Silvibacterium dinghuense: one gene and its partner. Each later gene encodes a partner of the first gene's protein in a complex. Links are inferred from orthologs where the notes say so. Each region holds a gene or a part of one and is shown on either strand. Other genes may lie near its edges.

Region 1 (3,182 bases):
TCGGCGTGCTGAAGCAGTTCGACGCGGTCTTCGCCGTGCTCGACGACCACGATGCCGAGTGGACCCGCTTCGCCCTCGACTGGGCTGAGCGCGAAGGCCGCCTCGACGAGGCCTCGCCTGAAGTGCTGGCGCAGCGGTCACTCTCCGACGAGCAGATTCAGGCGCTGGTCGATGAACGCACCCGAGCCAAGAAGACACGGAACTTCGCCCGCGCCGACCAGATCAGGAATGAGCTGGCGGAAAAGGGAATCCTGATTGAGGATTCAAAGGACGGGGTTCGCTGGAAGCGTAAGTGACTGCGCGTCACGGCGACTCGCGCGCTTTGCGCGCCACTCTCGTTGGTCGCGTTAGTTTCTTGAGGCTTCCAAAGCGGCAACCCGCTCGGTAAGCGCAGCGATGAGCTTGTACGTCTCGAGATCGCTCTTGGCCTTCGACTCACCGATGGCGGCCATAAGCGCCTGAAAGTTCGCTTCCTGCTGATCGCGGAGTGAGTTGGAAGTCGTCTCGATCTGCTTCTGAAGTGCGTTGTACTGCGTCTCCATCTGCTTCTCGATCGACGAGACGCGGACCTTCAGTTCGCGCACGTCGGGCGCAATCACATCCTGAATCGCGTGCTGCAAGGTCTGCAAAACGTTGTCGGTCATTCCGCGCTCTCTGCCTCCAGTGTAGGCCGGTTTGCTCCGGCAACCGGAAATATTTCTCCCACGCGGAGTTACGGATGGCACCGATTCGATTCCCTGGACGTTGCCAACTACACTCAAACTAGCGCAGGCATGGCCGACAACTTCGCACAGACCGTCAAGCAGCAGGCCGATATCGTCAAGATTATCGGCGAGTACGTGCGCCTGAAGAAAGCGGGCGCGCAGAACATGCAGGGTTTGTGCCCGTTTCATGGCGAAAAGTCGCCGTCGTTTTCGGTGCATATCGGGCGGCAGTTCTTCCACTGCTTCGGCTGCGGCGTCTCGGGCGACGTCTTCACCTTTATCCAGAAGATCGAGAACGTCAGCTTTCCCGAGGCGGTGAAGACGGTCGCTCTGAAGTGCGGCATTCCGCTACCCAAGCGCGAATTCTCCTCGCCCGAGGAAGCGGCCGAGAGCCGGCGCCGAGGCAAGCTGATCGAGCTGCACGAGGCAGCAACGGCCTGGTTCCAGGAGCAGCTGAAGACGCCGGAAGGCGCGCTGGCCCGAGAGTATCTGCATGGGCGCGGCCTGTCGGACGACGGCATCGCCAAGTTCCGCATCGGATACGCGCCGGAGAGCTTTCATGCCCTGCGGGAACGTCTGCAATCGATGGCCGACGTGGAAACGCTGCGCGCCTCCGGCCTGTTTTCGTTCAAGCAGCAGGAGGACGGCTCGCCCGGACCGATCTATTCGCGCTTCCGCAAGCGGGTCACCTTCCCCATCGCCAGCGAGTCGGGCAAGGTCATCGCCTTTACCGCCCGCGCGCTCGAGAGCGGCGAAAAGGCGGGGCCGAAGTACATGAATTCGCCCGAGACGCCGCTGTACCACAAGGGCAATGTTCTCTTTAACTTGGACAAGGCCCGCCAGCCCATCCGCGACTTCGGCTTTGCTCTGCTGGTGGAGGGCCAGATGGACTGCATCTCGGCCTCGCTGGCCGGGATTTCGAACGTCCTCGCCACCAGCGGCACCGCGTTTACCGAGGCGCAGGTGCGCCTGCTCTCGCGCTACACCCAGCGTGTGCTGGTCAACTTCGATCCCGACACGGCCGGGGCGAACGCCGCCGAGAAGTCCATTGCCCTGCTCACCGAGGAGGGCTTCGAGGTGAAGGTTGTCACCCTCGAGGGAGGGCTTGACCCGGATCGCTACATTCGCGAGCGCGGCGCCAAAGAGTACATGGCGGCCCTGCGCGGGGCACGGCGTATCCAGGATTACCTGATCGAACGCGCACGCCAGCTTCATCCGGCGCGCACGCCGCAGGGCAAGGTCGACGCACTCAATTACCTGCTGCCCTTCATCCGGCTCATCCCCAGCCGCATCGCCCGCGATGAGTTCGCCATGGATGCGGCACAGAAGCTGGGCATCGACTCGGCGCTGGTGCGCGAGGAGCTGAAAGAGGCGGCGGCCAAGAAGCGGGATTTCCTCTCGACCGCACCGAGCTCGCCGCTTACCCGCGCCGAGCAGATCCTGCTCCAGGCCTTTTCCGCGCCCCAGAGCGGGGAGAACTTCCAGGCGGCCGAGCGAGCCTATCGCAAACATGAGGAAGACTTTGCACGCATGCGATCGGACGTGCACGACATGGTGAACTGCCTGCGCGGACGCTCGCCCGAGGCCGATCCGATTCAATGCCTTGCCGATCCGGAGCAGCGGCAGATGCTGGCCGCCATTTTTGTCTCCGTCCATGGGTTTGAGCCCTCGGTCGAGGACATCGAGCAGGCCGTTTTCACCGTCCGCCGGGCTTCTCTTGAACAGGAATTGCGCCAGCTCCGCTCCGCCATCCACCAGGCCGAACGAGAAGGCAAGGTGCAGGAGGCTGTCGAGCTGACCCGCCAGACCTTGCAGCTCACGCAGCGTCTCCGCGCCTTAGATTAGGCCTGGCCGGCCAGGCCTTTCGCCTTCGGCACGCGCTCCCGCTGGTCGCGGCGCTGGAGTTTCTCCATCTGCGGGAGTGGGGTTCGCACCCTCCCACCCAAGCGGAGCCTGGATGGGGCACCCTTTTTCTTGCTCCTGCGAGCAAACCCGCAGGTTTCTCCGCTGCGCGAACAAAAAGCTGGCCGCTCCGGTCGAAATGACAAGGTTATGGGAGTTTCGGGCATCCCAACCGCGACCATCGGGAGCGCCCTTGCGCTCCCGTACCGGCACGAATGCGCCGAAGGCGCGATTCGCCCTACGCGTAGTAGCCCTGCGCGGAGCAGTGTGCGAAAATCCTCATCCGATGAGACTTCTGGACTGGCTGACCGATTTATTCGTCGATACTTTCGGCATTACCCGTCCGCAACCGGAGCAGCGGCGGCGGATCAGCCTCATCCTGGGCATCCCGCTGCTGCTTTTTTTGCTCGCGATCGTGGCTCTCACCGTCCTCTTCTTTGTGCTGTCTTCGCGTTGAAGGGAGATGAAAACGCCTTGACGGAACCGAAAGGAATGTGATGAAACAAATTCCTCTTTCCGACATCTATACACATGAGGAGCCTGTGATGACGGGCTTTCGAGGATTCTGCCGCGCGT
Region 2 (3,165 bases), 710 kb from region 1 along the record:
ATGCAGACCCAGCCGCCGTGCGCGCGCTGGTAGACATGCGTGAAGATGCCGCGCTCTTCGTGGATCGAGTTGCCCACCTTCCACTTGTGGATGTAGGTGCCGTCGACGATAGTCACATCTTCGACAGTACGGATGTTGACGACCTTGTGCTCCAGGCTTACCGGCTGCGGACCGGTCTTGGCATAGAGATCCGCGATCTGCTGGTTGCGCGTGGTGATGTCGCCGCTGGCCGAGATCTCGAGATAGGTCGGCGCCATCAGGTTCTCGAGCGTATATTGATCGCGCTTCATCAGCGCGGTGCTCCACTGATCTTCAAGACCCTGGAACTGCTTTACTTCTGGTGTCGCTGCCGCGTCGCTTGCCTGCTGGGCAAAGGAGGCGCTGCTTACCAGCGACAGTGTCGCCGTTGCTGCTAGGAGAATCCGTTTCATACGCTGCAAAAATGCTCTCTTTCGATGATATAGGTTTGCCGCCGCCGGCGTCCGCCTGTCTGGGTTTTAGACGGATGATTTCCTAAATTTCCACAGGCCTTGCACAGGAAAGTCTCAGCCTTTCCCTCAGGGCTGCACTAAAAGTAGTTCGCAATTTGTACTTGCATTGGCCGCGAAATGTGCATACCCCCATGAACCGACTCCTCATGCACACTTCTCCACTCCTGTCTCGACCTTGTCATCTCCCCACCACGCGCCTAGCCTATACAGATGGCGACTCCGGCAGACATTTCGTTCGAGCGTGGACTGCCGGCCTCCATCGATGCCGAGCGGTCGATTCTCGGCGCCATCCTGCTCGACAACCAGGCCTATAACGAAGCTGCCGAGAAGATCCGGGCCGAGGACTTTGCCCTCGATTCGCACCAGCGCATCTTTTCGCGCATGGCCGAGCTCATTGACGCCGGCCGCGCCCTCGATATCGTTACCCTCTCCGAAGAGCTTGCCCGCCGCAAGGAAATCGAATCCGTCGGCGGTGTCGCTTATCTCGCCTCGCTCACCGAAGGCCTGCCGCGCCGGCTCTCGATTGAAGAGTACGTCCGGATTGTTAAAGACAAGTCGCTGCTGCGCCAGCTCATTCGGATCTCTTCCGATGCCATCACGCGCGCTGCCGACCAGAGCGAGGAAGCCCTCGAGATCATTAATGCGGCCGAGTCCGCGATGCTCGAGGTCACGGAAAAGGGCATTTCGCGCGGCTTTGCCGGCATTCCCGAGATCGTTCGCGACTCGTTCGGCTCGATCGACAATCTTTATAAGGAAGGCCGCGAGGTTACCGGCCTGGCCACGCACTTCGAAGAATTCGACCGCATGACCAGCGGCCTGCAGAAGTCCGAGCTCATCATCATCGCGGCGCGTCCTTCGATGGGCAAGACCGCATGGGCCATCAACATCGCGCAGAACGCAGCGGTGCGCGGCAACAGCACGGTGGCCGTCTTCTCGCTCGAAATGAGCAAGGAGTCGCTGCTGCGTCGTATGCTCGCCTCCGAGTCGCTCGTCGATTCGCAGAAGATTCAGAAGGGCTTCCTTGGCCGTGACGACCAGGAAAAGCTGGCCGCGGGTCTCGAGCGCCTGGTGGAAGCGCCCATCTTTATCGACGACACGCCGGGCATCTCGCTCACCGAAATGCGCGCCAAGGCGCGCCGTCTGCGCCAGTCGCGCGGCGGCCTCGATCTCATCGTCATTGATTATTTGCAGCTGATGACCGCCAGCACCGGCCCCGGCAAGCGCCAGGAGAACCGCACCCAGGAGGTCTCGGCGATTTCGCGCGGCCTGAAAGCTCTTGCGAAGGAGCTGGAAGTGCCGGTGATTGCGCTCTCGCAGCTCTCCCGCGCCTCCGAACAGCGTGGCGGCGACAAGAAGCCCATGCTCTCCGATCTGCGTGAATCGGGTTCGATCGAGCAGGACGCCGACGTCGTGGCCTTTATCCATCGCGAGGCGTATTACAACCGCGACGAGAACGGCAATCCCGATCCCGACACCGAGGGCAAGGCCGAGATCATCATCGCCAAGCAGCGTAACGGCCCGACAGGTTCCGTGCACCTGGCCTATCTTTCCAAGTGCACAAGGTTCGAAAATCTCGCCTTCGGAGGCGATGGCTATGCGCAATAAAAATTATCCGCGTTTTCGGCAAAGATTTCGCGTGGAGTCACATCGAACCGTCTGTCATGCGCATCGAAAACTTTGCCAGCAAGTTCTTAGGGGCGATTGCAGAATCGCCTGTACCTGGGGCGCGTACCCGTAGCGGCAGCGCCCTGATTCCCCTTTTTCCATCGCGGCATTTGCAAAGAAACGCGATATTTCACACTTCGTGGTGCAACTTCGGCAGCTGAGAAATTTCGCTCCGAAAGCTCCGTAAATCGGCCCCCGAATTGTGCTAGTATCGGCAACGTTCATATGAGATTTTCCTGACGCCTCGCGGCTGTCAGCCCGCTCGTACAGCGCACTGGAATTGAGAACGATCCAGATCATGCGCCTCCTGACCAGCGAATACGCATCGTCTCAGCCCGGTATCATCGGGGCCGCGTCGCATTGGTTACAGGTTTGCTACGAAGCCGGTATCGCCGCGAGCGTTCAAGCAAGGAACCTGAATGTCTTTTGTTGCTACTCCCGCCACCGTGCTCAATCCGTGGGTCCGGATTCTCGGTGCGCTCGAAAAGAAGATCAATCGCCAGTCGTTTGACACCTGGCTCAAGCCCACGCGTTTCAGCCATGCCAAGGAACGCCTGCTCTACGTGCGCATCCCCACGCCGGAGTTCCAGCATGTGGGCGATCACTACGGCGATCTGATCCAGGAAGCCATCGACGCACTGCAGCTGGAGTTCGACGACGTCAAGTTCGTCACTCCCGAGGATGATCCGACCCTCGCTCAGCCCCGTGAAGACGGCGGTTTCCCGCCTGTGCCCACGCACGCGCCCAATGCGCCTGCAAGCAACAGGAATGGTTACGCGCGTAACAACGCGCCCGCGCCGCCACAGCAGGGTCGCTTTGACTGGTCCTCAGCCGCGCAGCTGAACCCGCGCTACACCTTCGACGCCTTCGTCATCGGCGCCGGCAACCAGTTCGCGCGCGCCGCGGCCGAAGCCGTCGCTGAGCGCCCCTCGAAGGCTTACAACCCGCTCTTCCTCTACGGTGGCACCGGCATGGGCAAGACGCACCTCATGCAGGCCGTGGGCCACGA

The links.
Region 2: the proteins of dnaG (region 1) and dnaB are in contact, whole or in part, in a crystal structure (PDB 2R6A), measured with the Geobacillus stearothermophilus proteins. The link is inferred for Silvibacterium dinghuense from one-to-one orthologs. Residues at the interface, in WP_049624496.1 of Geobacillus stearothermophilus: Lys456, Leu457, Leu458, Pro459, Ala460, Asn463, Ala464, Leu467, Leu535, Leu536, Ile537, Ala538, Gln544, Glu545, Asp548, Tyr549, His552; in WP_033016901.1 of Geobacillus stearothermophilus: Ser13, Glu15, Ala16, Gln18, Glu91, Leu92, Asp94, Ala95, Val96, Pro97, Thr98, Ala99, Ala100, Asn101, Tyr104, Tyr105, Ile108.

What each region holds. Positions count from the first base shown.
Region 1 is NZ_SDMK01000001.1:1,215,020-1,218,201, forward strand. The notes cover bases 295-3,161. They hold dnaG (DNA primase), read left to right. Parts: upstream 295-773; coding sequence 774-2,549; downstream 2,550-3,161. Other genes in these bases: cysS (cysteine--tRNA ligase), read left to right, coding at 295-296; ESZ00_RS04785 (hypothetical protein), read right to left, coding at 348-644; ESZ00_RS04795 (hypothetical protein), read left to right, coding at 2,800-3,063. Outside these bases: more of cysS, read left to right, coding at 1-294. UniProt on the Escherichia coli protein: RNA polymerase that catalyzes the synthesis of short RNA molecules used as primers for DNA polymerase during DNA replication.
Region 2 is NZ_SDMK01000001.1:1,928,233-1,931,397, reverse strand. What follows is about bases 49-2,898. They hold dnaB (replicative DNA helicase), read left to right. Parts: upstream 49-701; coding sequence 702-2,096; downstream 2,097-2,898. Other genes in these bases: dnaA (chromosomal replication initiator protein DnaA), read left to right, coding at 2,576-2,898; ESZ00_RS07560 (nuclear transport factor 2 family protein), read right to left, coding at 49-431. In the rest of the region: more of ESZ00_RS07560, read right to left, coding at 1-48; more of dnaA, read left to right, coding at 2,899-3,165. UniProt on the Escherichia coli protein: The main replicative DNA helicase, it participates in initiation and elongation during chromosome replication. Travels ahead of the DNA replisome, separating dsDNA into templates for DNA synthesis.